One region of the Binatus sp. genome, then DNA from elsewhere that is predicted to be linked to it. Evidence: riboswitches for the same ligand, from Rfam matches in the RefSeq annotation. Region 1 holds a riboswitch; the other holds the start of a gene.
What was found. Region 1 has a riboswitch for cobalamin ahead of Q7S58_RS00530 (TonB-dependent siderophore receptor). Riboswitches for the same ligand answer to the same signal wherever they lie in the genome.
Positions count from the first base shown of each region.

Region 1 (17,889 bases):
TCCGGTCGGATCGCGCAGACAGACGAAAGTTTGATCCTGCTGCTCGACCGGAAAGGCCTCGACGGAACGGATAAGCGGCGTCTGCATCGGATTCGATTGCGATTGTCGATTGCGAGTGCGGCCCGAAGTGACGGGCTCATCCGCGATCGATTTACAAGATGTTATGGCCTCTGACAAAATCCGGCAAGCGGAGGGAAGGAAGAATCCGAAACCGCTGGCGGGTTTCGAGCTTCCTGGGGTGACGCGAAGCCGGTTTCGGGCCGCAGGGCCGAATCGCAATAAGAAAAATGCGCGCTACGCGCTGTTAATAACAATAGAAAAGATGATTCGCTCAAACGTATATTCTGTCGCCAGACGTGGTCGAAGATCGGAAACAACACGCCGCTATCAGCAAAAATTTCAAAGGGCCTTGAAGACAGATGCCGGATCATGATCGCCGCCGCGCCGCGCTGACGGGGAGCCATCCGCGCAAGCATAAGGCGTCGGCGCGCGGGCGTTACCGGGTCGCCGCGACGGATGCGATCGCGCCGGGCGAATCGCTCAAATTTATGCTGCCGATACGCGGCGCGGACGAAGAATGCTTCGTGATCAATTACGAGGGCCGGTTTCACGCGTACGTGAATCGATGCCGGCATGTGCCGATGGCGATGGACTGGGTGGACAATCAATTCTTCGCGGAGGATTGCAACTACCTGATGTGCCAGACGCACAACGCCTACTACGAGCCCGAGAGCGGCGAATGTATCGCGGGACCGCCGACGGCGTGCGGGAAATATTTATATCGAGTGCCGCTACAGATCGAAGGCGACACGATCTACGCGAGCGCGCCCGAGCAGGAATTCGAGGACTGAAGGGATGCCCGCGAAAAAGGAGCAGTAACGTGATTGTTCTCTACACCACTGAACGCGATTATCCCTGGGGCACGCTCCGATCCACCCACGGCGCCAAGACCAAAGTCGTACTCGAGGAAAAAGGCCTCAGCTATCGCATCGAAAATCTGCCGCCGGGGAATCTGTGGAAGAAACCGCCCGAGATGATCGCCAAGCATCCGCTCGGCAAGGTTCCCTATCTCGAGGACGGCGAGCTCGTCATCTTCGATTCGACCGTGATCGACGAGTACCTTGACGAGCGCTATCCCGAGCCGCGGCTGATGCCCTCAGATCCGATCGCGCGGATGCGCGTGCGCGAGCTTGAAAACTTTGCCGACGAGGCGATGCTGGTCGGCAGCGTCCCGCCAATCTGGATGCCGTATTGGAGCGAGCCCGCCAAGCGCAACGCCGAGAGCATGGAGAAAGGCCGCGCGATGCTGCTCTCGCGCGACTTGCCGTATCTCGAGAAGGTGCTGCGCAGCAGTGGCGATGGTTACGCCTGCGGCGAGTTCTCGCTGGCCGACGCGCCGTTGATGTCGCTCGCGATGGTGCTCGAAGTCGACGCGCCGAACCTTGACGCGTTCCCGAAGGTCGATGCGTACCTGAAACGGCTGCGCGAGCGCCCGAGCTATCGCACGATCAGCCCGCGGACCAAAGTCGCCGACGCCGCCACCGGCGGATGATCTGCGCTCTGCGACGCGCACAGCGTCGATCGGTCGTGTACCCGCAGGCGCATCGCTAGGCGATTCTTTCCAATCCCTGTTGCAGCTCGCGCAGATTGCGCGCGGGCAGTATCAGCGACACTTCGCGCGCATACTGCTTGATCGCGCTGTCGCCCGTGCCCCATCGTGCCGGATCCTCGGGATTCAGCCACACCAACGCGCGGCAGGATCGCGAAATCTCACGCAGCACGTCGGCGCGCGCCGGCAATCGATTGTTGCGCCCATCGCCCATGATAACGACGATTGTCGCGCGCGTGATCAGGCCGAGCCGCCGCGCCCACAGCTCTCCCAGCACGCGCCCGAAATCGGATCGCGCGTACATGTCGAGCGCGGGCGTCATCACCAGATGCCCCTGCTCGAAGTCCGCCTCCGCCAGGTGATCGACGTAAACAAAGCTCGCGACTCGCCGGAAACATCCGCGCGCTCCCGCCATCAACTCGAGCATCAACTGCGCCGCGTAACGCACCGAGCCTGACACGTCGGCGAGGATCGCGAGATCGACGTGGCGCGGACGCCGCGCGCGAAACTTGAGTTCCGCCAGCGCGCCGCCATGCTGAAGGCCCGCGCGAATCGTGCGCCGGAAATCAATCCGGCCCGCGCGCGCAAGCCTGAGCCGCCGTCCCAGCCGAATCCGAAAGCGCCGGATCAACGGCTCGAGCGCGCGCCGAGCCTCGTCGTAGTCCAGGTCGAGGTACGTATCGAACGGCTTGCGCTCGATCTCGCGCAGCCGCGTGAGTCGCGCCGCCTCATGCCGCGACGCATCCGAATCGCCGCGCGCATCGACGCCGTCGCCATCGTGCGCATCGCGTGCAGTGTCGCCGCGATGCTCGTTGCTCGCAACCTCGCCTTTATCGCCGTCGCGCTCGCGCACCTTCGACGATGCTTTTCTCTTCGCGTCGTTCGACGCCGCTTGCTCGCGTAACTGCGCGCCTTGCTCGCTCGGATGCTCCGCGCGTCGCGGCGACGCGTCCTCATTCAATGACGGATTCTCGCCTGGATGTCCGCGTCCAGCGGCCGCGGAGACCTGCGCGCCGCGCGAATCAGGATGCTCGCGGTGGGGACGCGCCGGCATCGCGAAGAACCGCGCGAAGCATTCGTCGAAAATCGCTCGATCCGCTTCGTCCTTGATTAGCGCCGCCGCGAGCGCCTCGCGCATCCGCGATCGCTCGAGGCCCGCCGCCGCGACCGCATTCATCGCGTCGATCGATTCCGCAACCGAGATCCGCACGCTTTTCGATCGCAGCTCGCCGATTAATTTGATCAATTGGTCGCGCAGCGCCGCCATCCGATTCAGCGCGCGGCTACTTCGAGCGCGGCGCCAGCGACGACGTTCGCGACTCGACCTTCGCGCGATCCTCTTCATGCTTCAGCAATACGCCGAGCGTAGTACGCACCGCGTCCGTATCGAATTCGCGCACTCCGAGCCGCACCAGCGCCCGCGCCCAGTCGAGCGTCTCCGCGATCGACGGCGGCTTGCGGAGACCAAGCTTCCTGATCGCGGCGACGAAGCGCGACGCTTCCGCCGCGAGCCGCGCGTCGAGTTCCGGCACCTTGAGCTCGATTATTTTTCGTTCCTGTTCGGTACCGGGAAAATCGATAAACAGATGCAGGCATCGCCGCCTGAGCGCTTCCGACAGCTCGCGCGCGCGATTCGACGTCAGCACCACCACCGGCCGCTCGCGCGCCTTCAGCGTCCCCAGTTCCGGCACGCTCACCTGGAAATCCGACAGCAACTCGAGCAGGAACGCCTCGAACTCTTCGTCCGCCTTGTCGATCTCATCGATCAGCAAAACGACCCGTTGCGGCGCCGTGATCGCGCTCAGCAGCGGCCGCTCGAGCAGATAGTCGCGCGAGAAAATGTGCTCGCTAAGTTCTTCCCAATGCAGCCCCTGCGCCTCGTCCGCCTGCATCCGCAAAAGCTGCTTCTGATAATTCCATTCGTACAGCGCCCGCGCTTCGTCCAGCCCCTCATAGCATTGGAGCCGAATGAGGCGCGTCGCGAGCATCTCGGCGACGACCTTCGCGACCTCGGTCTTGCCCGCGCCCGCGGGACCTTCGATCAGGAGCGGCTTCTCGAGCGCGAGCGCGAGGAAGATCGCCGTCTCGACGCGCTCGTTGGTGATGTAGCGCGCGCGTTTCAGTCCGTCGGCGATTTGCTCGTGCGTGATCTCCATCGCCGGATGTCAGATTTTTCCGCGTGTGCGATTGATCTTCGGCGCGCGCCGTCGCTCGAGGAACAGCCGCCCGCGATGCTTCAGGCCGTCGCGCTGATCCCGCGGCGACGCCCGCACTTCCTCGACATAGGCGGTCAGCTCGTCGAACAGGCGCTCCGTGTCGATTCCGCCACGGCTCGGTTTCATGTCTTCGAGCGCGAGCATCGCCTGCGACATCAGGTTGATCGACGATTGCCGGCCGCCGCGCTCGAAGCGGAGATGCATCGCCGCCGCGATTCGATTCAGCGCCGCGACCAGCGCCTGCGATTCGTCGTCAGCGTCGCGCGCGGCGTTCTCGAACATCTCCGCCGCGTCGAAATAGTCGCCGCGGTTGTATGCGTCGATCGCGCAACCTAGCGCCGGCGTTTTGGATTTGTCGTTCACGGATTTTTTTGGCGTCGGGAAAATCGTCGTCGCGCGATTCGCGCCTACAAAAGTTCTTTCTCCTCGACCGCGCGAAATTCCGCCTCGCCGAGCGCCCGCGCCTTGCGCGTGCCGAACTTCTCGTACAATTCGAACAGGCCAGCCTTATGCGGCCGCACTTTTCCGAGCGGACATTTCGCCCAGTCTTCGGCCGATTCGTCGCAGTAACCCATCCGGTTTTCGCCGCACTTGGGTTGCAGGAACACCGCGATCTCCGGCAGCACGCGCTTGATCTCGGCGCGCATCAACGCCACCATCCGCCGAATTTCCCACTGCGCGCGCACGCACAGCCGCAAGTCGCAGATGTGGAGCATCTCGGCAAAATTCACCATCACGTGAAAGTTGGTGGGCGCCGCATTGGGCAGGACGAAGCGCGCATCCTCGGCCGGAATGCCCGCCTTGAGCGCGCGCGAATATAGCGCCGACGTTTGCGACAACAGTTCCGAAAATTCGTCCTCCATGCCCGCCCGCGACCACGAATCCGGCAGCACGAACGCGAGCTTGTTCTCCTTGAATTTCACGTAGCGCTGGCTCTGCTGCTCGAAGCTGATTCCGACGCGATGCCGCACGAATTGATGCGACAACGATCGCGATACGTTGGCGATTCCAAACCAGAACACGATCTGCTCGAGCGGCGATCCATGCCCGGTCTTCAGCCGCTCGGTGATGAACTCGCGAATCTTGTCGTGCGTGATTTTCTCGGTCTCGATCTTTTGCCAAATCTCGATCGGCGTATCCGACGAATAGCAGGTGCGAAACGCCGCGTAGAGTTTTTCCAGCGGCGCGCTGGCGTAGTCGATCAACTTGACCTGCATTTTCGCCTGATTTTCCACGCCTGCGACGACCCTCCGAAATCCGCGTGACGGCGCGACGCCATCCTCTCAAATCTTATTCGATGCGCGCGCCGCGCGTAACTCCGTCAGGCACGATTGCGCACAGCCGTTGCTTCCCCACGTTCCCGCTTGCCAAGATTGCGTGCCGAATGAACCAATCCCCGCGCATGCTCGACAGCCTTTACCGGCGGATGCTGAAGCCGTTTTTCTTCAACCTCGACGCTGAAACTGCGCATCGCCTGACTCTCAACCTGCTCTCGATCGCGCCGCCGCTCGCGCTCTCACCCGACCCGCCCGAGCTTGCGCTGAAAATTTGGGGCATCGATTTTGCCAATCCGATCGGTCTCGCCGCCGGCATGGACAAAGACGCGATCGCCGCGCGCGCGTGGGAGTCGCTCGGTTTCGGTTTCGCCGAGATGGGCACGATCACGCCGCGGCCTCAACCCGGCAATGAAAGACCGCGCGTGTGGCGATTGGTCGAGCATCGCGCGCTCATCAATCGGCTTGGATTTCCGAGCGAAGGTATCGACGCGGTCGCGCCGCGCATCGAGCGGATCCGCAAAAACGGCATCGCAATTCGAATTGCGCTCAACTTCGGTCCTAACAAGGATACGCCGCCCGAGAGCGTCGCCGCCGATTACGCGATCCTGATGCGCAAACTTGGCGCGCTCGCCGATTTCATCGTCGTCAATGTCAGCTCGCCGAACACGCCCGGGCTGCGCAACTGGCAATCACCCGAGCGGATGCGCGAGATTTTCGCCGCGATGCGCACCGCCGCCGTCACCTCGACGCGGCGCGTCCCGATCCTCGTGAAACTCGCGCCCGATCTCGAGCGCGACGACCTCTTTCGCATCTGCGATACCGCGCTGGAACTCAATCTCGACGGCATCGTCGCCTGCAACACCACGATCGCGCGCGAGTCGCTCGGCATCGCGTCGTTGCATCCCGGTGGACTCAGCGGCGCGCCACTGCTGAAGCCCGCCCGCGATCTGATTCGCAACATCTATATGCAGACCGCCGGCAAAATCCCGATTATCGGGGTCGGCGGTATCGCCAGCGCCGACGACGCGTACGGCCACATTCGCGCCGGCGCCACGATGGTCGAGCTCTACACCGGCCTCATCTATGAAGGCCCCGGCCTGATCGATCGCATCAAAATCGGTCTCGTTCGCTTGCTCAGGCGCGACGGATTTCGCTCTATTAGCGAAGCGGTCGGCATCGAAAAATAATTCCGCGCGACCGCGAATTTCTGGAGGCGACCAATGACGCAACCCGACAGCACGCCCACGCTCCTCGTCGATGCGCGATGGCTCGAGCAGCATCGCGGCGACAGCAATGTCATCCTCATCGATACTCGACCCGCCAAGGAATACTGGGAGGGCCATCTCGCCGGCGCACGCCACTTCGATCCGTTCCCGTTTCATCACAAGGACACGTCGGACCGCGGGATGGAGGAGTTCCACGGGCAACTCGAATGGATTTTCTCAGCGCTCGGCATCACCGGCCGCGAAACTGTCGTGTTCTACGAAAACGATTCCGGGATGCGCGCCGCGCGCGGTCTCTGGGCGCTGCAATACGCCGGGCATCGGAATGCGCTGATGCTCGACGGCGGCCTCAAAGCCGCTAGCGCGAAGCTCACGACGGATGCCGAAAAATTTGCCCGCACCAATTTCAGGATCGAGCCGAATCCCGCGGTGTTTGCGTCCTACGCGCACATCGTCGATCGAATCGGATCGCCCGACGTGCAGATTTTCGACGTCCGCAGCGCCGGCGAATATTTCAGCGAACGCATCCGCGCGCGACACGGTGGCGCGATCCCGCTCGCGATTCATCAGGACTGGACCTCCGCGCAATCCACCGAGGGCCATTTCAAAACGCCCGCCGAACTTCGCGCGAATTTCGAATCGCTCGGACTCGATTCCGGCTGCGAGATCATCCCGTATTGCCAGGGCGGCTATCGCGCCGCGCACGCCTACGTCGCGCTCAAACTGGCCGGCTATCGAAACGTCCGCAACTACCTCGGCTCGTGGGCCGAATGGGGCAATCGCGACGACCTGCCGATCGAGCATCCGCGCCGCAAGCCTTAAAGGTAATCGACGATGCAGCTTTTGCTCCTCACCGGCTTCGAGCCTTTTCACGGCGAACGCATCAATTCGTCGTGGGAGATCGCGCGTCAACTCGACGGCGAACTGATCGGCGGCCTGCAGATCAAATCGGTGCGCGTGCCGGTCGGATGCGGCAAGGCTGCGCGGCGCGTTACCGGCGCGATCGTCCGCTATCGTCCGCGCGCTGTCATCGGCCTCGGCGAAGCGGGCGGCCGTCCGTGCCTCTCGCTCGAACGCGTCGCGATCAATCTCGCCGATGATCGCGGCAACCACGCCAGGTCCGGCGATCCCGGGGTGACGCCGGTCGTGCGCGGCGCGCCCGACGCCTACTTCGCGCGCCTCCCCCTCGCCGCGATTCTCCGCGAACTCGATCGCAAGCATATTCCCGCGAGCGTTTCGCTGACTGCCGGCGCGTATGCATGCAACGCCCTGATGTACTCCGCGCTGCACCATCTGCGCCGCAAACCAGGCGTTCCGGTCGGCTTCATCCATCTGCCTTATGACGCGCGCCAGTCACCGCGCCATCGGAGCCTCCCGAGCCTGCCGATTCCGATCATGGAAAATGCGGTGCGCATCGCGATCGCCGTCATCGGCCGCTCGCTTGCCTGAAACCGCGCGGCGCTCTTCGCCGCTCGATCGGCTAAAATCTTTTTCGATGCCTGAAATTGAAATCAGCGCGATGACCTTCGGGCCGTACGGCCTCGGCCATCAGGGCGGCAAGGCGGTGATGGCGCCGAATGCGGTCGCCGGCGATCGCCTCGACGTTTCGATCGAAGCCGAGCGCCGCGATTATTCGCTCGCCAAAATTCGCGCGATCGTGCGCGCCAGCCCGGACCGCCGCACGGCGCCGTGCCCGTATCTCCCGCGATGCGGCGGATGCGACTGGCAGCATATCGACTACGCCGCGCAGGTCCGTTTCAAATCCGAAATGATTGCGCGCGAATTGAATCATGCGCTCGATGCCGCGATTAATCCTGCCGATCTGGTCGCGCCCGCGCCTTCTGAATTCGGCTACCGCTCGCGCATCCGGCTCAAAACCGGCCCCAAAGGATTGCTCGGTTTTCACGAAGCGAACTCCAACGCGATCGTCCCGATCGATTCGTGCCTGGTTGCCGAACCCGGCATCACGATGCCGCTCCATCTCGCCCGTTCTCTCGGCAAGCACCTCGACGAAATCGAAGTCGTGCGCGACGACGCTCGCCAGGTGCTCGTCGCGTACCTGAAGAAGCCCGCCGATGCCGAAGATCTGCGCCGCGCGAGCAACGTGCTCGATTCCGATCGCGATCTCGCCGGCATCGTGCTGCGATCGGGCGCGCATCGCGAGATCGTCGGCGACGCGCGCGTGATTGTCGAACTCGAGCCGGGCCTCGCGATCGACGCCGACGCCGATTTGTTCAGCCAGGTGAATCGCGCGCAGAATCAAAAGCTGATCGCCGCAGTGATGGCGATGGCCGCAATTCAACCCACGCTTCCGCTGCTCGATTTGTTCTGCGGCGCGGGCAATTTCAGTCTGCCCGCGGCGCGCCGCGGCGCTCGCGTCACCGGCGTTGATTCCGAAGCCGGCGCGATCTCAGCCGCGTCCCGCAATGCCCTCCGACTCGGCTTCAACGACGCGCAGTTCATCCCGATGAAGGCGTCGGCGACCGCCGAATTTCTGCATCGCGCGCGCTATCGCCCCGATATCGTCATCCTCGATCCGCCGCGCACTGGCGCGCTCGATCTGATGGAGCCGATCGTCAAGCTGAAGCCGCGCATGATCATCTACGTTTCGTGCGACGTGACCACGCTCGCGCGCGATATGCGCCTGCTCACCCGCGCCAGTTACAAAATTTCGTCGGTGCGCGCTTTCGATTTTTTTCCTAACACTCATCACGTCGAGATCGCGGCGCAGGTCCTATTGACTTAGATTGAGGGCCGTTCTTAATCTAAGGTCAGTACGCAACTCCCGGACCTTCCCGCCAGAGGGTTGATCAAGAGATGCCCAAGCAGGAAAAGGAAAAGCTCCCACGGCCGAAGATAACAATCATTCCCGGCCGCGGGGTGGCTCAAACCATCAACTATTTGCTCGAAGACCGGGACGACCTCGAATGGATTATCGCGGTGGGCCGCACCAAGAACGGCGAACTGTTCTTCTACGACACCGGCGGCGATATCGTCGAGGATCTCGGCACGCTCGAGTACTTGAAGGCGCGCATCGTGCGCGCCCACTTCGGCGACGAATACGAATAAGCCGCCAGCTCCCTTTTCGTAATCAAACGATCGCTTGCGGATGAGCGAGACCAGGCTTCGATCGTCGCTGCGGCAGCCGCTCACTCAGCCTCTTACCTTGAGCTTCGGCTGGTCGCGCGCCACGAAAACGCACCTGCACTCGAGTCATCAGTCGGCCACGGCTGGTTCGAGTTCGATGCAGGTCTGCTATTTTTTCGGGCAATGACGCGCAAGACCGCATCATCCTCGGAGCTGGCAGTGCTTGCCGATCGCTTGAAGCGGCGGCTCGGAAATCAGCGCCTGGCCGAGCAGGCGCTGCGCACGATCGCGGCGCGCGCGCCCGACGAGCGGCTCGCGATGGCGTTCCTGCTCAAGCTGGCCGAGGACTCGAGCGGCGCGCTTAAGAATGTTCTGCGCGATCGCGCCGCGGCGAGCGATCTGATTTTCTGCCTCGGCTCCTCGGAACTGGTCGCGACTGAACTTACCTATGCCGGAGCGGAATGGGCCGCTGCGTTCGAGGCGGCTCGCACAGCCAGCGCGAGCAGCCTGATCGAATCGATGCGATCGGACCCGATCGATGCGCCGGATCGGCTGAGCGCCTCGGTTGCGCTGGCGCAGTTCAATCGCCGGATGTTCGTGCGGGTCGCGATCGCCGATTTGCTCGATCGAATCGACGTCGCGGATACGTGGCGCGCGATGTCGGCGCTGGCCGACGAGTGTATCCGCGCGGGGCTCGAACTCGCGATTCGCTTCATGGGCGAGCGCGCGAAGGAGATCGGACGTTTCTGCGTGCTCGCGATGGGCAAGCTGGGCGCGCGCGAGCTGAATCTCAGTTCTGATATCGATTTGATCTATCTGCATGAGCCGTCGGGCTCGCGCGATTCGGTCGAGGCGGCGGCGCGCCTTGCTGAGTCGCTGACGGAAATGCTCTCGCCCGGATGCTTCCGAATCGACATGCGGCTCAGACCGGGCGGGCGCAACTCGCCGCTGGTGACGCCGGTCGATGGCGCGATTGGCTACTATCAAAATCTTGGACAGACATGGGAGCGGGCGGCGCTGCTGCGGGCGCGGCCGGTGGCCGGCGCGATCGAAATCGGGAACCAGTTGATCGCGGAGCTGGGCCCGTTCGTCTATCGGCGCTATCTCGACTTCGACACGCTGCGCCAGTTGCGCGCGATGAAGCATCAGATCGAAGCGGAACTGCGCTCGCCGGAGCTGGTCGAAAAGAATATCAAACTGGGCTTCGGCGGAATTCGCGAGCTCGAATTTATCGTGCAGTCGCTCACGCTGATTTATGGCGGGCGCGATCCGCGCCTTCGAATCGAGCAGACGATTGAGGCGCTCGAAAAACTCGACGAGCTGGGATACTTGCCGTCGCAGCGCGCGAACGATCTCGCCGGGGCGTATGCGTTTCTGCGCGACGTCGAGCACAAGCTGCAAGTCGTCGCGGGGCTGCAGACGCACGTGCTGCCGAGCCAGGAGAGCGGGATGCGCGCGCTGGCGGCGCGGATGGGATTCGGCAAGGACGCGCAGGCGCTGAAGGAATTCAGGGCGCGAATCGGGGCGCATCGCACGCTCGTCGCGTCGCAATTCCGCGAGACGCTGGCGGGCGGCGAGGACGAGTCGGCGCAGCGGCCGAGCGCGGCGGCGCAATCGGCGTGGAATGCGGCGCAGGAACCGGCGATGTCGGCGGAGGATCTGCACGAGCTTGGCTTTGCGCGCGCGGAAGAAAGCTCGCGGCATCTCGAGTTGCTCTCGCGCGGTCCGTCGCACGCGCTGACGAGTCCGCGGCGGCGCGAGCTGCTCGAGCGGCTGGGCCCGCTGCTGCTCGATGAGATGGGCAAGCTGCCGGATCCGGATTTGGCGCTGATGAATCTCGCCGCATTTATCGCGGCGATCGGCGCGCGCACTTCGTTTCTCGCGCTGCTGGAGCAGCATCCGGCGACGCGGCGAATCCTGCTTCGGCTGTTCGCGTCGAGCGCTTATCTCTCGACGATTTTCATTCGGCATCCGGACATGATCGACACGCTGGTGCGATCCGATCTGGTGAAGGCGCGGCGCGAGGCCGCCGAACTCCGCGACGAGGTGCGGGGGTTAGTGGCGGCGAACGCGGATTTCGAGGGCAAGCTCGACGCGTTGCGCGCGGTGCGTCATCAGGAATTTCTGCGGATCGCGATCGCGGATTTGGCCGGCGAGCTCGATACGTTCGAGGTCGAGCGCGAATTGACTACGCTGGCCGAGGTGGTGCTCGAAGAAGCGATGTCGATCGCGCGCGGCGATATCGCATCTCGCTTCAAGATTCCCGCGACGCTGCGGCTGTGCGTGATCGCGCTTGGCCGGCTGGGCGCGCGCGAGATGTCGTACAATTCGGACCTCGATCTCATTTTCGTGTACGGCGACCGCGCTGAGATTGCGGCGGACAGCCGCGAGATCGCATCGCGGATGATGCAGAAGCTGATCGCGATTTTGGAATCGCGGACGCGCGAGGGCTACGCCTACAAACTCGATTTGCGGCTGCGTCCATCGGGCAATGCGGGCCCGCTGGTGACGTCGCTAGAGGGGTTCCGCGAGTACCATCGCCAGAGTTCGGCGGTGTGGGAGCGGCAAGCGCTGGTGCGCGCGCGAGTCGTGGCGGGCGATCGCGAATTGGGGAAGCAGGTCGAAGAAGCGCGCGCGGAATTCGTTTACGGGCGCTCGCTGAGCGCGGCCGAGGTCGGCGAGATCGCCGCGATGAGAACGCGGATGCAAAATGAGATCGGCGTCGAGGACAAGACGCGGATCAATATCAAGCAGGGACGCGGCGGGTTGGTGGATGTCGAGTTTCTGGCGCAGATGATGGCGCTACGCCACGGTCATCGGCATCCGGAATTGCGGGTGCGGAACACGATGGGGCTGCTCGCGGCGCTCGATAAAATGCATCTGATCGAGCCGAAGGACGCGCGCGCGATCGAGGACGATTACCGATTTCTGTCGCGGCTGGAGAACCGGCTGCGAATCGAGAGCGATCAACCGGCGTGGGCGCTGCCGACGTCGCTCGCGGCGCTGAGACCGCTCGCGCGCCGGATGGGATTCGAGGGTGCGGACGCCCCGGAGCAGTTGATAAAGGCGCTGGCGGAGAGGCGCGATCGTATCCGCGCGATTTACGAGCGCTGCTTCACGCGCGAACAACAGGTGCCGGCTTAAGTCGGCGATCATTCTCCGAAATCGAGCTTCACGCCCGCGACAAAATTTATCGACGGCGCGGGGAAGCCAAACGCCTCGGAATACTGGCGATCCATCATGTTGGAGATTTTCACGAAAGTTTCCTCGTTGCGGCACCATCGGTACGGGACGCCGAGCGCGTACGAAGCGACGGCGTCAACGCGGTTGTAGGCCGGGTGATTTTCGATGGCGAACGGAAACGTGGATCTGATGTCGTCGCGATCGCCGAGGAAATTGTCGACGATGCTCGCGGTGATTCGATCGTGCGGAAGAAAGGTTCCGCTGCGCACGTATTGCACCAGCGCCGACGCAGTATATTTCGCGACTCGCACCGGACGCGCAGTCGCGCCGCTCGCGTTGGCGTGGGTCTGATCGAGAATCGTGACGTTGCCGCCGAGGGTGAGGCCTTTCAGGATCGTGATGCTCGGCACGATTTCGACGCCTTGCGTATCGACGCGGCCGGCGTTGCCGGCCTCGACGCCAAACAGCGTGCCGGGCGCGGGCACCGCGACGATCAGATTATGCACGCGGCGCGAAAAATACGTCGCGGTCAACGACGCGCGCTCGCCGAACAGGGTCGTGAAGCCGCCGTCATACTCGCTCGAGATTATCGGCTGAAGATCGGGATTACCGAAATTGGGAAAATAGAGTTCGTTAAAAGATGGCGCGCGGAAACCCTCGCTGTAACTGCCGCGCAGCGTCGTCGAAATTTTCGCGAGTGGAATCGCGACTGACCACGCGGGACTGACTTCCTCGCCGAACTGGCTGTTGCCATCGACGCGAAAACCGGCGGTGCCGAGAACGTGGCCATTGAAGAAGCTGCCTTCCTGCTCGAGGTAGCCGGCGTATTCCTGGCGGCGCGCGTTGAAGTTGCTGGTGAAGGTTCCGAACGGCGGAAACGAGGAACTGCTGTCGGAGCGGACCCATCGATCCTTGAAGTCGAAGCCGGCGACGGTGCGAAATCCGGGCATCCAGGTGTACACCGCCTCGGCCAGGCCGCCGCGCGTCTCGTCGGGAATGCGATCGATCTCGGAAGTCGGATTGCCCACGTACGGGGTCGAATTTACGCGCAATTCCTGGCGAACATAAAAGGCGCTGATCCGCGCGAGCAGTTTGTCGCTGAAACGATGCTCGATCTCACCTTTGAACATCATGAATTCGCTGCGTTGATGGGCGGTGGTATTCAACTGGGCGCCGGCGAGTCCGGATGCGATCGAAAAACGGGGCAGGCTGACGTTGGCCATCGTGTAGCGCGCGAAGCCGCGTATCACGGTGTTATCGCCGAGATGATAGTCGAGGCGGCCCGCGGTCGAGAGATTGTCGGAGTTGTCGTTGAACTGGCGATAACCTTCGGTCGAGTAGTACGACAGCGCCCCCGAGTAGCTGAGATTTCCCTGAGCGCCGTTCACAGTGCCGACCTGGCGGGAGGTCGCGCGATTGCCGCCCTCGGACAGCAGCGTGAATTTCGGCGCGCCTTCGCCCTCGCGCGAGAGCAGATTGATCACGCCGCCGATTGCCTGCGAGCCGTAGAGCGAACCGCCGGCGCCGCGCAATACTTCGATGCGATCGAGGTTATTGGTGGTGAGATTCGCGAAGTCAAATGATCCGGTCGCGCCGGCATTCACCTCGACGCCGTCGATCAGCACCAAGGTCGAGGAGGGCGGCGCGCCGCGGATCGAAACGTCGGTGACCGAACCGGGGGAACCGCCCTGCGTTACTTGCAAGCCCGGCACTTGCCGCAGCACGTTTTCGACGCGCTCGATTTTCTGCGCCTCGATTTGCGAATCCTCGACGACGCTGATGGTCGTGCCGATATCGGCGATGGGTTGCGGAATCCGGGTGGCGGTGACGACGATCGGACTTAATTTTTGTGGACTCGGCTTTTGCGCGGGCGGTTTCGCGGCGGCGGATTTTGCTGGCGTAGCGGTCGTCGCGGGTGATTTTTTGGTCGCAGTCGATCCGCTTGATGCAGCGCTTTTTGCTGCTGGCGCTGCGTAAGATTGCGGCGTCGTCGAATCGTCGCCGCTAGCCGGCAGAATCGGCGCGAATAAAAATATCAACACGATGCCGAAAACGATTAGCTGAAATGCTCGCCGCATGAACTCCCTCCGAGTTCGCTGCCTTCAGCGGGTGGGGAGTTTCGGGCGAAGAAAACCCGACCCCTCGCGAGACGAAAGGTCGGGCTTCAGGAAAATCGCGCCTGAGGCCACCCTCCCCGCGGAAGGCAACACAGTTAGTGACCCGGCCGGTCTCCTGGCTTGGGGTTCATCCTCGGGCCCGCCTTCCCGCCGAAGCGGTGGCATGTTGGGCCGTCGTCCCCCCACACAGTTGCGGGGCAGCGCCGGATTTAAACCGGCTTCCCGTGCACCGGGTGCGCATCGATAGATACGCGGTGTTGCGCGAAGGATCAACCGGCTTATGACGGATGCTGTTTTTTCGTAACGCGGCGAGCGATCATGTACGCTCACGATTCGATGGCGAGGATCACGTTACTGACGGGCGGCGCGCGCAGCGGCAAAAGCACGCATGCGCTGAAACTCGCGAATTCATATCGGCGCAAGTTTTTCATCGCGACCGGAGAGGCGCTCGACGAAGAAATGACTGCGCGGATCGCGTTTCATCGGGAGACGCGGCCGCCGGATTTTCAGACAATCGAGGAGCCGGCCAATGTCGCGCGCTCGATCGAGGCGATCGAAGGCCGCGCCGACGTCGTGGTGATCGATTGCCTGACGCTGTGGATCTCGAACCTGATGCACACTCACAACGACGACGAGCCGTTGCTCGCTGAAGCGGATGCGCTGGCCGCGGCGCTTGCTCGGGCGAGTTTCGCGAGCATCGTGGTGACGGACGAAGTTGGGATGGGGATCGTGCCGATGCATCCGATGGAGCGGCGGTACCGCGATTTGCTCGGATGGACGAATCAGAAAATCGCGGGTATCGCGGATGAAGTGCTGTTGATGGTGGCGGGCTATCCGATTCGGGTTAAGTGAGCGTTTACATCGTCAGATACCCTCGCCTCCGCTGACGCTCCGGACTCGGGGGCTGCAATTAAATTGCGATTCGACCCTCCGGCCCGAATCGAGCTCCGCGGTGCTCGCGCGTCGCGAAAGCTCCGCCAAATCATTTACATCGTCATTTACATCGTCATTGCGACAAGCAGCGCAATCTCGACCAGTTCGCCGCCAGCGCCAATCAAGTCACCGGTCACGCCGCCGAGCCATCGCCGATAGAACCATCGCGTCGCGAGCACAACGGCGACAGCAATCAACACGGTTCTGAAGCCACCGATCAGCGCCGCCAGCAAAATCGCGGCAAGGGCGGCGATGAGTCTGCGATCGAAAATGTCGCGGCGTGCGAGCAGCACGGAACCCGCGCCCCGCTCGCGCAAGTAAGCCATGCCATGCGGGATCGCGAGCATCGCCAATCGAGCAAGCATCGGCGCGACGATCAGGGCGTCGTAGCGGCGCGAACCGGTGAGCGTCGAGAGGGCGAGAATCTTGAGCGAGAGATCGAAGAAAACCGCGAGGGCGCCGAACGTGCCGAGCCGGCTGTCGCGCATGATCTCGAGCGCGCGCTCGCGATCGCGGCCAGCACCCAGCGCGTCGGCGGTGTCGGCCAGTCCGTCGAGATGAACGGCGCCGGTGATGATCGTGAGAAAAAGAATGACGATCACCGAGCGCATCACCTGGCCGAGGACATGCGCGAGTATCCAGTCCACGCCGCACAACGCCGCGCCGAGTGTCAGGCCGACCAGCGGGAACCACGTGAACGACGCCGTGACGGTCGCGTCGGAGGCGGGGCGGCGATCGATCACCGGCAGGATCGTGAGAAAGGAAAAGGCGAGTTGAAGCTCGGCGAGGAATCCGGCGGTTGGTGCGGCATCGACGCCGCTGGAGATCGGCGCGGCGCCGTCGTCGTCGATCATCGGATTTTGTCGGAGACGCCGGCGCCGGCAAAGGTCGCCATGTGATGGAACAGGTCGAGCGCCGACTCGATCAGGTTCATCGCAAGCGCCGCGCCGGTTCCCTCGCCGAGCCTCAGATCGAGGTCGAGAATCGGGCGCACTTTCAAATGATCGAGCACGAGTGCGTGTCCGCCCTCGGACGAGCGATGGCTGAAAAAAAGATGCTCGAACTGTCGAGGGTAGAATTGAAGAGCTACGGCGGCGGCAGCAGTCGCGATGAAGCCATCGACGACGACCGGGATATCGAGCGAAGCGCCGGCGAGACACACGCCCGCCATCGCAGCGATTTCGAAGCCGCCGAGCGCGACGAGGATCGCGAGGCCGGCGTCGTCGCGCGATTCGAACGTATCGCGATGAATCTCCAGGGCGTGCGCGACAACTTCAATCTTGTGCCGGATGCCGGCGTCGTCGAGGCCGGTGCCGCGGCCGACGATCTGATCTGGCGCGATTTCGGTGATCGCCGAGAGCAGTGCGGCGGCGGAAGTGCTGTTCGCGATACCCATCTCGCCGATTCCGATCAAGCTGGCGCCGCTGCCGGCGAGTTCGCGCGCGACTTCGATACCCGTCTCGAGAGCGCGCGTCGCTTGTGCGTGCGTCATCGCAGGACCGCTCGTGAAATTTTGTGTGCCCGCGCCTATTCGCCGATAACTGACATCGCGCAGTGGCGTTGCACTGGTGTCGGTCCTCACGCCTACATCGATGATTTTCAGCGCGTAGCCGAATCGCCGCGCGAGCACGCAGATCGCGGCGCCGCCGTTGCTGAGATTGCGCAGCATCTCGACCGTGACGGCTTGCGGAAACGCGCTCACGTTCTCGTCGGCGACGCCGTGATCGGCGACGAAGACCGCGATTGCGCCGCGAGTGAAGCTCGCGGAACTGTCGCGGCGAATCGACGCGTAGCGGCGGACGATTTCCTCGAGGTGGCCGAGGCTGCCCGGCGGCTTGGTCAGCGAATTGAGCCGCGCGTCTGCCGCCCATGCGGCCTCATTGTCGAGCGGGCGAATCGCAGCGATGGTTTGGTTGAGTAGTGACATTGATTTCCAGTGCGCGATTTTCGTGATCGCATCATGGGCGCGTCCGTCTGGCAAGAAAAGGATCCGGGATTCTTCGGCTGCGCAGCCTTCGCCTCAGAATGACAACGTGGTGAGATCGAACATCGACGAACAAAACACAGGTGGTTAGTCGATGGAATCGGCGGGAAGGATCGCGCGCCAGATCGACGGATCATCGATCTTTGACTTCAGCTCCCGCGCCGCAGACTGGTGCGGGTCATTCTTAGGCTCGCCGTTCCACGAATCGAGATGAATCAAGGTTCGCGGCGGCAATCTGCTGGCCCATTCAGCGGTCGCGA
Region 1 covers NZ_JAUSKL010000006.1:4,549-22,437, forward strand. Annotated here, with positions in the region: gene amrB (AmmeMemoRadiSam system protein B) at 1-87, opposite strand, end outside; gene Q7S58_RS00470 (Rieske 2Fe-2S domain-containing protein) at 420-851, shown strand; gene Q7S58_RS00475 (glutathione S-transferase family protein) at 881-1,552, shown strand; gene Q7S58_RS00480 (VWA domain-containing protein) at 1,608-2,876, opposite strand; gene Q7S58_RS00485 (MoxR family ATPase) at 2,893-3,765, opposite strand; gene Q7S58_RS00490 (hypothetical protein) at 3,775-4,188, opposite strand; gene thyX (FAD-dependent thymidylate synthase) at 4,233-5,060, opposite strand; gene Q7S58_RS00500 (quinone-dependent dihydroorotate dehydrogenase) at 5,210-6,289, shown strand; gene Q7S58_RS00505 (sulfurtransferase) at 6,323-7,147, shown strand; gene Q7S58_RS00510 (hypothetical protein) at 7,160-7,774, shown strand; gene Q7S58_RS00515 (class I SAM-dependent RNA methyltransferase) at 7,821-9,071, shown strand; gene Q7S58_RS00520 (hypothetical protein) at 9,143-9,394, shown strand; gene glnE (bifunctional [glutamate--ammonia ligase]-adenylyl-L-tyrosine phosphorylase/[glutamate--ammonia-ligase] adenylyltransferase) at 9,632-12,556, shown strand; gene Q7S58_RS00530 (TonB-dependent siderophore receptor) at 12,565-14,673, opposite strand; cobalamin riboswitch at 14,800-14,961, opposite strand; gene cobU (bifunctional adenosylcobinamide kinase/adenosylcobinamide-phosphate guanylyltransferase) at 15,031-15,564, shown strand; gene cobS (adenosylcobinamide-GDP ribazoletransferase) at 15,711-16,499, opposite strand; gene cobT (nicotinate-nucleotide--dimethylbenzimidazole phosphoribosyltransferase) at 16,496-17,572, opposite strand; gene bluB (5,6-dimethylbenzimidazole synthase) at 17,717-17,889, opposite strand, start outside.

Region 2 (6,372 bases), on a different contig from region 1:
TCCATCGTCGATTCCGAGATCATGAACTGGATCGCCTGCTTATCGATCAGCAAGCCGCCTTGCACCCGGCGCTCCATCGCGCGCTTCACCAGCATCTCGAGCGCAACTTCGGTGCTGCCAATCCATCGCATGCAATGCGCAAGGCGCGCCGGGCCAAGCCGGACCTGCCCCAGCGTATGCCCCTGTCCGCGCGGACCGAGCATCGCGTCCGCCGGCACGATGCAATTCTCGAGCGCGATCTCGCAGTGATTGCCCTTGCCGGCCATCGTGTCGATATCGCGCACGATTCTGAAGCCCGGATTCGGCAAATCGACGATGAACGCCGAGTTGCGCGCCTGCGGCGGATCGGCCTCGGGGTCGGTCTTCGCCATCACGATCGCGAACTTCGCTCCGTGCGCGCCCGAGATGAACCACTTGTTCCCGTTGATAACCCAGTTGTCGCCCTGCTTCACCGCCGCGGTTTTGATTTGGGTTGGATCGGAGCCGGCCACTTCTGGCTCCGTCATCGCAAAGCAGGATCTGATTTTGCCTTCGCATAGCGGCCGCAGATATTTTTCTTTCTGCTCAGGCGTCGCGAAATGCAGCAGCGTATGCATGTTGCCTTCGTCCGGCGCCTGGACATTGAGGATGAACGACGCGATCCGATTGCGCCCGCACTCCGCGGAAATCATCGCGATCGCCATCGCGTCGAGGCCTAGACCGCCAAATTCCGGCGGCATGTGCGGCAGCCACAGTCCACGCTGACGCGCGTTGCGCCTGAGCTCGATGATGCCGTCGCGCCAGCTACCGCTTTTTTGCATCGCGGCTTCGGCGGGCTCGATTTCTTCCTTGATGAACGCGCGGACCTTGTCGCGCAGTTCGGTTACGTGCGGCGGCATCGTGAAATCGATCGGCATCGGGGATTTACCTCTGGGACGGGCTTTGGGATTACGTCCAAGTGCTACAGGGAAAGGCAGTTTGTCGTCAACCGGCGTCGCGCGCCGCGCGCTAAACGCGGCGCGCTTGGGCGGCATCATGATCCAGGTGCAGAAAAGGAAGTGAGGTTCAATCAGCTGTCATCGCGGTCTTTCGATGGGCGCCCGAATGTTGGCGACGTCGGGATCGGCTATGTCGTAACTCGTGTTCTTGCTGCCGCCTTCATTGCGGATAAGAAGACCTCGATCGGCGAGCTCCTTGATGTCACGCTGCGCCGTCGCTATCGAGCACTTGGCAATTGCTCTCCATTTCCGCGCCGTCAGCTTGCCCTCGAAACCATCAAGGTATCGATTGAGCACTTTCCTCTGCCGTTCGTTCAGGTCACTAAGCGTGTAGCGCTGCCAGAAATCCGCTTTTCGCAGTACCCCGCGACAAGCCTGTTCGGCCGCGTCCAACGCCCTGGAAAAGCACTCGGTGAACCAGAGCAAACGCGCCGTGATATCCAGATCGCCTTTCTGCGTGCTTTCGAGTGAGCCGTAGTATTCCGCTCGGTCGCGGCGGATCTGGCCCGAGAGGCTGTAGAATCGCTGAGCCAAATTTTCGGAGCGCGCGAGGCTCATGTCAGCCAGCGCGCGAGCTACTCGTCCATTCCCGTTCTCAAATGGGTGTATGGTCACAAACCACAGATGCGCGACGGCAGCTTGAACGATGCCATCACTGGCTGGACGCTCGTTGAACCATGCGAGGAAGGCCTCCATTTCGGTCTCGGTGCGGGCTGCCGGGGGTGCCTCAAAATGAACCCTTTCACGGCCATGGGGCCCCGAAAGCACCTGCATGGGGTCGGAGGACTCGTCTCGCCATGCGCCGACCTTGACCGGTTTAAGACCCGAACGCCCGGTTGGAAAGAGGGCGGCTTGCCATGCGAAAAGCCGTTCGCGCGTCAATGAGGCAGCGAAGTTTTTGGTGGCATCGAGCGTCATCTCAACAATACCTTCGGCGCGGCGATCCTTATCCTCGGGATGCATCGCTGCGTCGGGGACGCCCAGACGGCGCGCGACTGACGAGCGAACGCCAGCGGGATCGAGAATTTCGCCTTCGATTTCCGAACTTTTCAGGGCCTCCTCGGTTATGGCCTGTAGTTCGGCGTCGAGCTGCAGGTCGAAGCCAAGCCGCTCCATTCGACCGAGCAGTCGTCCTTGCTTCAAATGAGCCTTCGCGAGCCCAGGAAGCAGTCGATCAGAGTTCCAACGAAAATGAGGCCATTCAGGCAATTCCCAGATATACATATTCACATCAGGTAATGAGGTGAATATCTATGCATTCGCGTCAGAGGTCAATACGATTCGCATCATGATATGAGGCTAATCTCGCCGGATTCGCCTCATATTGCGAGGGGGTTCCGGAACCGGCATCGCGCGTCGCGCTGGCAAAATCGAATGCTGGTGTGCGATAGCAAAGGTTCTAGCGTCAGCGTTTGGCGACGGAGGGAAAAATCATGGCACAGGGAAAACTTCAGGATCGGGTAGCGATCGTGACGGGCGGCGCGTCGGGAATCGGCAAGGCGACCGCAGAAAATTTCGCGGCTGAAGGCGCCAAGGTGATCATCGGCGATCTTGAAAGCAGCGCGGGCGCGAAAGTCGCCCAGGCTTGCGGCGCTACCTTCGTCCCGACCGATGTGCGCGAAGCCAAACAGGTTGAAGCGCTGGTCAAGCACGCGACGGACAAGTTCGGGCGGCTCGACGTGATGTACAACAACGCCGGAATCGGGATCAGCGCTTCGTTGGTCGATACCACCGAGGAAGAATATCGCGAGACGATTCGCATCGACCTCGACGGCGTGTTCTGGGGACTCAAGTTCGGCGGCAAGGTAATGATCGAACAGCGGCGCGGATCGATTATCAGCACGGCGTCGGTGGCGGGACTGATCGGCAGCCCGGGACTCTCGGCGTACAACGCCGCCAAGCACGGCGTGGTCGGGCTTACGAAGGCGGCGGCGCTCGAGTTCGGTCCGTTCGGCGTGCGCGTCAATTGCGTATGCCCCGGCGTGATCGATACGCCGCTGGTAGCGCGAATTTTCGGTCAGATGGAAGGCGCGCGCAAACTGCTCGACGGGATGCATCCGATCGGCCGGATGGGCCAGCCAATCGAAATCGCCAAGGTAGTGACGTTCCTCGCGTCGGACGACGCGTCGTTCCTGACCGGGCAGGCGATCGCGGTAGACGGCGGGATGATGGCGGGTCAGGGGAGTACCAGCGCGAACAATCCGTTTGCGGATCTGGTCGGCGGCGGCAAGCGCCACTAGATCGAATCGCGAATCCGAAAGCGCGGCTGCCTGCTCGGGCGGCCGCGCTATTTCTTGGCGAGCGCTTCCTTCGCGAGTTCGCTTGCGAGTTTGCCGTCGAGGCTTGCGCCGAACTTATCGCGCAAAGCCTTCATCAGAGCGCCCATCTGGGCGACGCCGGCGGCAATCGCAGACTGAATCTCAGCGCGGACATCGTCGGCCGAAGCGGTCGCGGGCAGATACGATTGCAGGATCTTCGCCTCGGTCTCGTTCTGCTCGATCAGATCCTGGCGACTGGCTTTGCGCGCGAACTCGAGCGATTCCTCGCGCTTGGCGCGCTCACGCTTGATAATTTGCAGAATCTCGGCGTCGTTGGGATCGCGCCGCACGTCTTTTTCGAGGCGCGACATCTCGGACAGCACGCTGCGCAGCGCCATCATGCGGAGTTTGTCGCCGCTTTTCATCGCGGCCTTCAGGTCATCCTGGATTTTCTGCTTCACGATAAATGAATTGTCCGACAACGACGACACTAAAGCGATGCGGCCCGACGATATCTCTTCCGCGCGATTTGAAACCGCGCTGGTATCTGCGGGCCGCATTTGCGCGACGGTTCACATCGCGCGATCCTCGCGATGCTACCGTTATTTCTTCTTGGCCTCTTTGGTGTCGGCTGCGGCCTCTTCCCACTTCGGCGGATCGGCCTGCGCGAGCTTGTTGCCGTCTATCTTGTACTTGAAGACAAGCGTCTTTTCGGTGCCAGTCTTGGTGCAGCTCGAGGCGCCGCCCTTCTTGCCCTTGCACTCGGGCGCGCTGAGCTTGGCCGTGACGGTACTGGACGTCGGCATATAACTGAATTTAGCGTGATCAAGATCGACGTAGTTCTGGCCTGACGATTTTTTCTCGCTCTCTTCGGCGAGTGATTGTTCAGAGTCGCTCGCGACCGCATCTTGCAGCGCCTGCCTTTGCCCCGCGTTCATAGGATTTGCGGGCGGTGGACCCGAGGCCGGACCGCCGGAGGAATCACTCGGACCCGGCATCATGAGTTTCTTCTTTACTTCGATCGCGTTCGCACTCAGCGCACTCCCCAGGATCGCGATCACAATCGCCGCCGCCGCCAGAGTAGTACTTGGTTTTGCAGTCATGTCCTTCCTACCCTCCTCTTGGAAATCGCCTTATACCACGGAGTATCGCGGTTAGCACGATACTCTTGCCGAAGGATTAACGCCCACTGTTTGCCTCTGTCAATGCGAATCGAATCGGCACCAGCACCCAGCTCTCGAACGCGACGCCGTCGCGGTGGGCCGGCTCAAATCGCCATTTTTTTGCAACGGTCTCGACCGCCGAGTCGTCCAGCGCGTCGTATCCCGACGAGTCCGAAATTTCGACGCGCTCGACTCGACCGTCGGCGCCGACCAGGACACGGAGCGTCACCGTGCCCTGTTCCTCATGTCGCCGCGCGATTGCCGGATAAATCGGCGCTGGATTCGTTCCATAGTCGGCATGCGCGAGCGCGGTCCGACCGCCGCCACCGCCGCCCGTGCCGATTCCGCTACCCGACCCTGTTCCGTCACCGATGCCACTAAAGCCTGGCGGATCGGCGCCGCTCCGATTGAGCTTGCCGCGATCAACCGCGTCCGCCTCACCCGAGGCGGACCCGCGACGGGACATGGCCGCATCGATCGGCGGCGCCTTAGGGGCAGGAGTGTGGCTCGCGATTTCATCGACGCGATCATCTCGATGCGGCGATAGTTCCTCGCGTCGGCGCATCGAAACGCGCACTCGATCGCGATGAATCGTCGTGGGCCGCGGCATCGCAACCGGGCCCGTCTCGGCATTGACGGTCGCCGCGCTGCCCGCCGACGATCGCGCGGAGCGGCCGCCGCCCGCACTCCCTTCGCCGATCTCGACCAGGTACGCGAGCACCCAGTCGCCATGCGGTTTGCTGATCCTCGGTGCGAAAAAAACGATCGCACCGATCAGCGCGGCGTGCGCCGCTATCGACGCCGCCAGCGACGCGAGGTGGCGCCGATAGTGCCGGTCGTCAGCGCGATGCGATTTAGTCTGGTCGTCGTGCAAGGTCGCGTGGCCAATACTTCGCGAGGCGACGGAAGCGGCCAGGAGCGACCAGAGCCAGCGCGCGCCGAGCGGCGCGATTCGCGGTCGTGACACTCCTGAAGCCTCCCTCACCCGCGAAGGTCGTTGCGGCTTCGTCGATTCGCGCGGTCTCCTGGCTAAGCGAGATCATCTCGCCTTACAGTTGCGGGGCAGCGCCGGACTTCGACCGGCTTCCCCGCGCGAATCTCCAAGCACACTACGCGCACTATCCGCCGAGTCAACCGCTGGAATAAAATCGCGAGACGGCGCAAAGGGGTGGCGGTAGAATCCATGATTTTCGGGTTTGACAGTTGGACGGAACCGAGCTATGAGCTTCAGTTCAGAATATGAAGCATCATTCAGTACGGACTGCGGGCCGTGTGCGGGAGACGCTGCAATGAGCGTTCAGGAACGGCATCGCCGCGAGCGTCATGCACGTGGGCAGGCGATCCTCGACGCCGCGGCGTTGGTGTTCGCGCGCCACGGCCTCGAAGGCGCGACGATCGAGATGGTCGCGCGGGAAGCCGAAGTGGCCGTCGGCACGATCTATCTGTACTTCGCTTCGCGCGATGACTTGTACCTGAGCCTGATCGCGGAGCGGATGGATCGGCTGCGCGCCAGCTACGTCGAGATCTTCGCGCGCGGGCTCGACCCGCTCGACGAGCTCAAGACCACCGCCTCGGCGTATCTCGACTACCAGCGCGAATCGCGCGAACTGTTCATTTCGCAGCATTCGGTGGTGTACACGCAGCTTCAGAAGCGCCTGAAGCGCGCCGCCGAGTTGCGCAATTTCGAGCGCGTGATGGATCTGGGCCACGAAGTTTTCGGACTATGGGAGAGCACGGTTCGGCGCGCATTTGAAAGCGGAGTGATCGCGAACTCGATGGGTCCCAAGAAAACCGCCGCGGTCATCTGGGCGAGCATGAACGGCGCATTCATGCTGATGGGTGACGACAACTTTTTCCGCGATGTCACCGGGCTGAATCCCGAGCACTTTCTCGATGAGGCGCTCGAACTTCACCTGGCGGCATCGCAACTCGGCGCGCGCCGCAATGGCAATTCCCACGCCCGCGCGCCAATCA
Region 2 covers NZ_JAUSKL010000119.1:328-6,699, reverse strand. Annotated here, with positions in the region: gene Q7S58_RS20140 (acyl-CoA dehydrogenase family protein) at 1-896, opposite strand, end outside; gene Q7S58_RS20135 (Fic family protein) at 1,056-2,201, opposite strand; gene Q7S58_RS20130 (SDR family NAD(P)-dependent oxidoreductase) at 2,411-3,217, shown strand; gene Q7S58_RS20125 (GatB/YqeY domain-containing protein) at 3,265-3,795, opposite strand; gene Q7S58_RS20120 (hypothetical protein) at 3,838-4,338, opposite strand; gene Q7S58_RS20115 (energy transducer TonB) at 4,415-5,365, opposite strand; cobalamin riboswitch at 5,397-5,530, opposite strand; gene Q7S58_RS20110 (TetR/AcrR family transcriptional regulator) at 5,688-6,372, shown strand, end outside.
Region 2: another riboswitch for cobalamin. It lies ahead of Q7S58_RS20115 (energy transducer TonB); the one in region 1 lies ahead of Q7S58_RS00530 (TonB-dependent siderophore receptor).